DNA from 2 places in the Lactobacillus sp. B4007 genome. Region 1 is predicted to be linked to the other one. Evidence: predicted binding sites of a transcription regulator. Region 1 holds the regulator's gene; the other holds the start of a gene.
What was found. The regulator Rex, encoded in region 1, represses fermentation and respiration genes when NADH is low (regulators of the CRP and FNR family bind a similar motif). The targets are predictions, from matches to a motif close to TTGTGAANTANTTCACAA.

Region 1 (5,092 bases):
CAGCGTTTTGAAGTGCAGTACGGGTAACCTTAGTTGGGTCAATAATACCAGATTCAACCATGTTCTCCCATTCGCCGTTAGCAGCGTTGTAACCAACTTCAGGGTCTTGACTTTGTAATTTGTTCAAGATAACTGAACCATCTTCACCAGCGTTTTCAGCAATTTGACGTACTGGAGCAGTCAATGCACGTAAAACGATGTTGATACCAGTTTGCTCATCAGCATTGTCGCCTTTAAGGTCTTCAACGTTCTTGATAACGTCAACTAATGCAGTACCACCACCAGCTACGTAGCCTTCGTCAACAGCGGCACGAGTTGAGTTCAAAGCATCTTCAATCCGGTAGCGACGTTCTTTTAACTCAGTTTCAGTAGCAGCACCAACATGAATAACAGCTACACCACCAGTTAATTTAGCAAGACGTTCTTGCAACTTCTTCTTGTCAAAGTCTGAAGTTGTTTCTTCGATTTGACTTCTGATTGAGTCTTCACGTTCTTTAATTGCTTCGTCTGAACCAGCACCATCAACAATAGTCGTTGAGTCCTTAGTAACAGTGATGCGACGTGCTTTACCTAATTGATCAATCGTTGTGTCCTTTAATTCAAGACCAAGATCTTCGGTAATAACTGTACCACCAGTAAGAGCGGCAATATCTTGTAATTGTTCTTTACGACGGTCACCAAAGCCTGGAGCCTTAACAGCAACAACGTTGAAAGTACCACGAATCTTATTCAATACTAAAGTAGGGAGTGCTTCACCAGAAACATCGTCAGCGATAATCAATAATGATTTACCTTGTTGAACAATCTCTTGCAATAATGGCAAGATGTCTTGAATGTTAGAAATCTTCTTGTCAGTAATTAAAACATATGGGTTGTCCAAATCTGCTTCCATCTTGTCGTTGTCAGTTACCATGTATTGTGATAAGTAACCACGATCGAATTGCATACCTTCAACTACTGATAATTCAGTTTCAATACCACGTGAGTCTTCAATTGTGATAACACCATCGTTACCAACTTTTTCCATTGCATCAGCGATTAAGTCACCAACTTCTTTTGAAGCAGATGAAACTGAAGCAACTTGCGCAATTTGATCTTTTGAAGAAACAGTGTGACTTACTTTATGTAATTCATCAACAACAGCCTTGGTAGCTTTTTCAATTCCGCGACGAACACCTACGGGGTTAGCACCAGCAGTTACATTCTTCATTCCTTCACGGATGATTGCTTGAGTTAACACAACTGCAGTAGTGGTACCGTCACCAGCAATGTCATTAGTCTTTTGTGCAGCTTCGGCAACTAGCTTAGCACCCATGTTTTCGTAGTGATCTTTTAATTCAATTGACTTAGCAATGGTAACACCATCGTTAGTAATTTCAGGATTGCCATAAGATTGCTCTAAGACAACGTTTCTACCTTTAGGACCGATTGTTGCCTTAACAGTATCAGCTAACTTATCAACACCCTTTAATAGGGAACGTCTTGCTTTTTCTGAGAATTTAATATCTTTTGCCATAATTTTCGCTCCTTAATTACTTAACCACTGCCAAAATATCTTTTTCATGAAGGACTAAGAATTTTTCACCTTCGTATTCAACGTTAGTGCCAGAATACTTGTCATATAGAACAACGTCGCCCTTTTCAACTGACATTGGGATCTTGTTGCCGTTTTCTGCATAACTGCCTTCACCGACAGCAACAACTTCACCTTCTGTTGGCTTTTCTTTAGCATTTGAAGCAAGGACGATTCCGCCTACAGTCTTTTCTTCTTCTTCTTTAACTTTTACGATCACGCGATCACCAATTGGTTGTAACACGTTTGTCCCTCCTAATTTTAATTTAAAATCATTTTTGTTATTTGTTAGCACTCTTATTAACCAAGTGCTAACTTACAAATATGATAATACCCCCTTTTAATAAAAAAAGCAAGAAAAAATTAGCACTTTTTTACTTAAAGTGCTAATTTTCTTTAGCCATTGCAGCGGCGGCTTTATAAATTTATCTATTCTTATCTTTATCCGAATCAAGGAAATAAATGAGGGTTTGTAATTCAGTCGCCAAGTCAACATTTTGAATTCTAACCCCGGTTGGGGCTGATAACCGAATTGGCGTAAAGTTCATAATGCCCTTAATGCCAGCTTCGACCATGTCATCCGCTGTTTTTTGTGCAGAATCTGACGGCACTGTCAAAATAGCGATGGTGATCTGTTGGTCACTCAGCTGCTTTTGCAATTCACTCATTTCATAAACAGGAACGCCACTCAAAATTTTGCCCGTAATTTTAGGATTAATATCAAAAGCACAGGAAATTCGGATGTTATTGCTTCGTTTGAAGTTATAGTTCAGCAAGGCGTGTCCCAAATTACCTACACCAACTAATGCAACATTAGTTAAAGTATCTTGATTTAAAATCTTTTTAAAAAAGGATAGGAGACTTTTGACATCATAGCCATACCCACGCTTACCCAAAGCACCAAAATATGAAAAATCACGACGGATTGATGCACTATCAACCTGAACTGCTTCTGATAATTCAGTAGATGAAACCTTTTCTTTACCAGCTTCATTCAGGATAATTAGGTAACGATAGTAAAGCGGCAGTCTCTTCGCTGTCGCTGTAGGTATTTTTATTTTTTCCATTTTAAAAAGCCTCCAACTTAATATCACTAGTGAGCTTTTTTGTGAATTCACTCATCAATTAATATTATTTTACCTATAACTTACTGATATTTGCAAATGTTTTTTCACAATCTAACACAATCACAAAACACGATTTTACTGTTAATTAACCCGCTTTACATGGTAATTAAAAAATTATTTGTAAATAACTGAGCAAATACTCGTAATCAATTTACTAATGATGAAAAAATAATTTTACTTAAAAAAGGCTTATTTCTCATGCAGTTGCCAGCAGTCTTGCCACATATGCTAAAATAGACTTTAGGTGAAAAATATGATAATTGCACAAGGACACGATTTAGAAAAACAATTTGGTGCCAATACGCTATTCAATCACGTTAATTTCTCGATTGATTCAAATGCAAGAATTGGCCTTGTAGGACCAAATGGAGTTGGTAAAACCACACTCCTTAAAATTATGACGGGTGAAGAAGAAGCTACCCACGGCGAATTTACCATTAATAAAGGGATCGATGTGGGTTATATCGCGCAGGAAAATGGCTTAGATGAAAGTAAGAGCATTTGGGATGAAATGCTGACCGTTTTTGCGCCATTAATTGCAAAAGGACAAAAAATCCGCGACTTGCAACAAGCAATTGCCGAACATCCGGAAGATAAGCAACTTTTAAAACAATATGACCAGTTGCAATTTGATTTTGAACAACAAGGTGGATATACCTATCAGGCGGATATTAAAAGTATTTTGAATGGTTTTAACTTCCCTGAAAATACTTGGACTAAAATTATTGGTGATCTTTCTGGCGGTGAAAAAACCCGGCTTGCCTTTGTCAAACTGCTATTACGCAAGCCACCGCTACTTTTACTCGATGAACCGACCAACTATTTAGATCTAGACACACTTGACTGGCTAGAAGGTTTTCTTAAAACATATTCCGGAGCAATTTTAGTTGTTTCTCACGACCAGTACTTTTTAGATCATCTTGCTAACCAAATTTTTGAATTACAATTTGGTAAGTTAACAGCTTTTAAAGGAAATTATTCCGATTATGTTGCCCAGCGAAAGCAACGTGATCAGCAACAAGAAGAAGCTTACGAACGGCAGCAAGAAAAAATTAAAAAAGACGAGGAATTTATTCAAAAGAATTTAGTTCGGGCAAAAACAACTAAAAGAGCGCAAAGCAGGCGCAAGCAACTTGAGAAAATGGAACGAATCACACCACCTAAGCACAAAAATAAGGTGCGGATTAAGTTCAAAAGTGAAAGACCCTCAGGTAAAGAAGTATTAATCTTACGGGATCTAACGATTGGCTACCCGACTAAGACAATGGTTCAAGACATTTCACTGCAAGTTAACAAAGGTGATCGTGTTGCTATTATTGGTGCCAATGGTATTGGTAAATCAACTTTATTAAAAACGATTATGAAGGACTTACAGCCTAAAGGTGGCTCAATTAAGTATGGTGCTTCGCTTGATATCGGCTACTACGATCAAGAACTCCAACTGCTCGATCCTAGCAAAACAGTGATTGATACCGTTTGGGATCGTCACAAAACAATGCCTGAACGGGATGTTAGATCAATTCTGGCGAGTTTTCTCTTTACCGCCAAAGATATTGATAAAACTGTTGGGCAGCTTTCCGGTGGCCAAAAAGCCCGGTTAACCTTGACGGTCTTGTCGCTTGAGCACAACAACTTTTTACTAATGGACGAGCCCACGAACCACTTAGACCTAGAAGCAAAGGAAGTTTTGGAACAAGCGTTACAGCATTTTGATGGCACGCTGCTCTTTGTCTCTCACGATCGGTATTTTATCAATCAGCTTTCCAATAAAATTGTCGAAATCAAAGATAAGCATGCCAAAGTCTATGAGGGTGACTACACTTATTATTTAGACGAAAAAAATAAGTTTACTGCTGATACTACGGCTGAAGTTTCTACAAATGAGAATGAAACTGGCAGTGCAGAGCTAAAAACTAATAAGTTGTCATATCAAGAACAAAAGCAAAGAGACTCCCAAAAACGTAAGCTTGAACGTCAAGTTGAAGAGATCGAAACCAAGATTGATAAGCTTGAACAAAAGCAAGAGCAAATTCAAACGGAAATGGCTAACCCAGAAATTGCGACAAATTTTGATAAACTTGGTCCCTTACAAGAAGAATTAACCAATGTTCAAACTGATTTGGAGCAAGCCAATAATGACTGGGAAACAGCATTAACAGATTTAGATGAATTCAATTAATAAAAAAAATCCTAATTCAATTCGCAAGAAAGAATTAGGATTTTTTCTTATGTTAACAGCCAAACGGCACGACCAGAAATGCATTCTGCTGCATCACCGCCTATTAAAATTTAACCATGATAATCTAAATTAACGTAAACTAGCATAGCTTGCCCCATCTTCTGTGTTTGACTAGCAATATACCTGGTTTTATTCAATTTTATTTTAAAAATA
Region 2 (5,092 bases), 330 kb from region 1:
CATTTTGATACCGCCCAAGTTAGGGATATGTCGATGATGTTTTCACAAGATAACAGTTTAACCAAACTTGACGTAAGCCATTTTAATACTGCCCAGGTAACGACAATGGCTAATATGTTTGGTTATTGTCAAAAATTGAAAACAATTAATGTGAATAATTTTAATACTTCAAACGTTCAAGACTTTTCTGGGGTATTTGTTAGCTGCTATAGTTTAACAGATTTGGACATCAGCAATTTTGATATGAGTAAGGTTATGAACGCTCAAGGCAGATATCGGGCAAATATGCTAGCTGGCTTAAGCAACTTAGTTACGCTAAAGCTAGGTCCCAAAAATTATCTTGTAACTGCGAATATTGAATTGCCAGGTACTTGGCGCAATGTCGGCGAAAATGGGACGATAGATCTGCCACAAGGAAATAAGAGTTGGTCATCGCAAGATTTACAGAATAATTATGATGGTACTAAGGATGCAGATACTTATGTCCGTTTTGCCACTTTAAAAATTACCTATCATAACCAAGCAGGCAAAGAAATTTCACCAGCAGACACAATATACGGTCGTGTAGGGACAAATTACAGCACTAAGGCCAAAGACATTCCTTATTACCAATTAGATGAAACAAATATACCAGCCAATAGTGAGGGAACTTATAATGGCGATGATATCAATGTTGACTATATTTATCTCTCTACCGCTAAACCGGTTACCGTTAAATATCAGGATGTCCAAGGAAAACAAATTGCCCAAGACGTAGTCCTGACAGGTGAAGGTGGCACAACATATACTAGTGTAGCTGTTAAAATTGATGGTTATACGCTTAAAACAACGCCAGAAAATGCTACCGGGATATTTACCGATCATGAGCAAACAGTGATTTATATTTATACCAAAGATCCGGTCAAAGCAGGCAACGTGATTGTGCGCTATCAAGATGAAGCTGGTCACTCAATTCACTCCGATATTATCTTAACGGGTTATATTAATGATTCCTATAGCAGTACCGCAATTCCAATTGAAGGTTATAGTTTAAAAACTGCACCAGAAAATCCCACGGGTCAATTTACTAATAAAGAACAAACTCTTATTTACGTCTATACTAGAAACCCGCTGTCAGTTGCTAACGTAACGGTCCACTATCAAGATGAGAAGGGCAAGCCAGTTGCCACAGATGTCATTTTGGGCGGCATTATCGGAACGCAGTATCAGAGTTATCCGTTGGTCATTAATGGTTATCAGCTCAAGACTACACCGGCTAATGCCTCAGGTACTTTTACGAAACAAAAGCAAGACGTAGTTTATGTTTACGCCAAAGATGCCAGTGCTAATAGCACTGCTGGGGGTCAAGGCGGCGGAACAGTGATCATTGCGGCTCCAAGCACAAGCACTGGCAAAGACAACAGCGGTGACTCAAATGATGCTAAAATCAAGCTTCCTGTTAGCAAGGCGGTTATGCATAATTCATATATTTATAATGAAAAAGAAGAAAGAATAGCTGGATGGCTGGGACAAGGTACAGTGATTAATACCTATGGAACGAAGCTTATTAATAACCGTAAGTATTATGTGCTGGCTAATAATGAATATGTTAGGGCTACTAATATTGATGGCGTTGTGCGTAAATTACGTCATAATGCTTACGTATTTAATCAAGCTGGTAAAAAAATTAAACTCTTAAAGCGGCACCAAGCTTGTCGAACTTACGGAGCTGCTGTTAAGAGACATGGCAAATTATTCTATCTTATTGGTAAAAATAGACTTGTTAAAAAGGCTAACTTCTAACAAGTAATGATCTCCTAGTTTTAATATTTAACTGAGTAAAATCGTTCGTTTAAAAAACGGACGATTTTTTAAATAGTAAGGTTGCTAAAAAGATATTTGTGATAAAATTAACTTATTAATTTAATGAAAGTGATTACATAGCAAAGAAGGAATCAATCATGATTTATCAAAAAGACATCAAGTGGGATGCCAATTATGATGTTGTTGTACTAGGTTTTGGCGGTGCTGGAGCAACAGCTGCACGCTTTGCCGCTGATAATGGTGCAAAAGTACTGCTTGTCGATGTTGCACCTGAAGGTCATGAAGGTGGCAATACTCGTTATTCGGCCCAGTTAATTGGTACGGGTAATGATTTTAATGAATTAAAAAAATATTATCAGAGTTTGACGGCACCGATGTCACTTGATGAAGAGATGATCGATACCTATGTTGCAGGAATGGTGGATATTCCTAATTATGTTACTAAATATTTAGGCGTAAAACCTTGCAGCGCTAAAAATTATGCCCCTGAAGCCCGCTATGCGTTTGAGGAATTCCCAGAATTTCCAGGTTCGACTTCATATGATTTTACTACCGTACGCGAGTCATGGTTTGACGCTGCACTTTGGAAAATTTTAAAAGAAGAGGTCGTTAAGCGCCAAGATCAAATTGATGTGATGTATGAGACCCCGGCTAAGGAATTAATTCAGGACCCAGTCAGTCGCAAGATTGAAGGTGTCTTGATTGAGCGCAAGCATCAGCTGCTTAAAGTGCAAGCCAAGACCGGTGTGGTAATGTGTACCGGCGGTTTTGAAAATAATCAAACAATGATTGAAGATTTTATTGGCGCTAAAAAACTAGCCCCTCTTGGCACCTTGTACAATAAGGGTGATGGCATCAAGATGGCTCGGCAAGTTGGCGCTGATTTCTGGCATTTATACAACTATGAATCTTTAGGTTTGCTGCACGGGATGGCATTTGCCGTACCAAAAGGTGAGCGTGGCCGCCTAATGCTCGGTAAGCAAAATGAAGTAGTAGCTCATGGCAGTTCGTTTGTTGTGGGTGATGATGGTACCAGATACTTTAACGAAGCGGAAGAAAATCGTCATGGTCACATTAAGAACCATGGTCAGTGGAAAGTGCCGCTCAACCAAGAACACCCTTATTTGATTTTTGATAAAGCTAAAAAAGCTGAATTAGACCAAGATCCAATTATTGGCAACTATCAGCCTTATCCAGATAATGTTATTGAGGCCGCAACGATTGGCGAGCTAGCAGAAAAGATTGGTGTTGCAAAAGCCACCTTGGAAGATACACTTACTCGCTTTAACCAGGCATGTCAAGCAGGCAATGATCCTGAATTTCGCCGGGACCCAAAGACTTTGCGGGCATTTACTGCAGGTCCGCTTTATGCCGTGCGCATGGAACAGACAATGCTAAACACGCAAGGTGGTGCGAGAAGAAATAAGGAAGCCGAAGTTCTCGATACTAAGGACAAGGCCATTCCTCACCTATATTCTGCCGGTGAATTTGGCGGTATTTGTGCTAACCAGTATCAAGGTGGTAACAACTTAGCCGAATGTTTGATTTGGGGTAAAATTGCCGGTGAAAATGCGGCCAAAGCTAAAGATGATGTGACGGTTGATGCTGCTAGTGGTGCATCAGCACACGATGTCCACTTGAATTCAGACCTTGAGCATGAAGACTATCCAACTGGCAAGGATCAATACATTGGTAGGTCCAATGGCGGCATGGGTGGCGAAATCGTTGTTCGGGTCACTGCCGATAAGCAAAAGAATTTACAAAACATTGAGGTTCTCAAGCAGGCCGAATCAGAAGATTATGGTCTAAAGGCAATCAAAACCATGCCAGCCGAAATGGTTAAGGAAAACAAGGTTGATGTCGATGCCGTCTCGGGCGCATCGAGCACCTGTCGCGGATTAAAAGCTGCGGTTAACGATGCCTTAGATAAGATTGATCAATAAATAACAAAAAAGGGATTAGCGCAAACTAGTTCCTTTTTTTGTGTCTAATTGTTTTTAGGAAAAAATACTATTTATATATGTATCAGTAGTATAATTTGGGTAGATAAGTTAAAAAAACAGAGGATAATTGAATAGGATAAGAAAATGAACTTTACCCAATTACGTTGCTTCATTAAAGCAGTTGACAACTCCAGTTTTACAATTGCCGCTGAGCGGTTGAATTTTTCCCAATCGGCTGTTTCTAAAAACATTAAGGATTTAGAAAATACAATCGGTGTTACCCTGATTAACCGGGCCCATCACCGCATTTCATTGACTAATGCCGGTAAATATTTTTACCGCGTGGCCCGAAATGTTGTTGATGATATGGACTATACGGTGGCTTATTTACAAAGCCAAAAGAATAATCCCGAGACGCTTTTGCGGATTGGTGTTTGTGATACGCCCTTAGAACAAAAAATTTTACCTATTTTCTTGCGCAAATTGCGTAAGTCAGGCAGTAACCTGAACGTGCAATTTGTTTTTGTACTTAATAACTCAATTGGTGAATTATTGAATCACCACGTAGATATTTGTGCAATTGCGCGTGAAGACGTTGATGTTGTTGATGATGTCAGGTTTGAGCCCCTAATTACCGGTAGAGTCGTGGTCGCCTGTCCTGATGATTCGCCGCTTGCTAAAAAAGACAAGATAGCAGTTGCCGACTTAAGAAATCAAAACATTTTTTTGCTAGATCCCAATAGCTCCCTGAATGTTCAACTAAATTTTCAGACGGCGCTAATTAACAATTTGGGTATGGAACATATCAAGTTTGTCCAAGACTTTTTGGCAATGGATATTTATGTTCGTGGTGGCTGGGGCTACGGCATTTTACCCAACTTTATCGCTGACTCGCAATCTGCTGGCATTACTTATGTGCCAATTGATTATCATGATATTTCGCCTTATGGTATTGCCTACATGGAATCTTTTTCCAATAAGTCAGTTCTTGATGAAGTATTAGACACGCTCAAGAAGTCCGTAAAGGAATACACCCAAAAAAATAATAAATAATACACATATAGATAGTTATTTAAAAATGCTTGTATAGTAAGCCTAAGCGCTTATTGCACAAGCATTTTTTTGATTATTAAAGCATAACAAGAATGTTCTCTATTCCATTTAGTAATCTTGAATTCTAATATTGGTGCAGAAATTCACTAGATAAATAGTATTATGAAAGCGATTAAAGGATTTGCATTAAGAAGTGAGGGATAAAAAATGGAAAATACTTATGATGTTATTATCGCTGGCGCAAGTAATGCTGGTGGTATGGCAGCTTGTGCAGCTGCTGAAAAAGGAGCTAA

Region 2: the regulator Rex is predicted to act here: its motif matches at 1,879-1,896, upstream of J3U54_RS01690 (FAD-binding protein).

The regions. Positions count from the first base shown of each region.
Region 1 covers NZ_JAFNPA010000001.1:16,784-21,875, forward strand. The annotation lists gene groL (chaperonin GroEL) at 1-1,516, opposite strand, end outside; gene groES (co-chaperone GroES) at 1,533-1,817, opposite strand; gene J3U54_RS00085 (redox-sensing transcriptional repressor Rex) at 1,999-2,640, opposite strand; gene abc-f (ribosomal protection-like ABC-F family protein) at 2,954-4,879, shown strand.
Region 2 covers NZ_JAFNPA010000001.1:346,438-351,529, reverse strand. The annotation lists gene J3U54_RS01695 (MucBP domain-containing protein) at 1-1,782, shown strand, start outside; gene J3U54_RS01690 (FAD-binding protein) at 1,941-3,746, shown strand; gene J3U54_RS01685 (LysR family transcriptional regulator) at 3,891-4,799, shown strand; gene J3U54_RS01680 (FAD-dependent oxidoreductase) at 5,007-5,092, shown strand, end outside.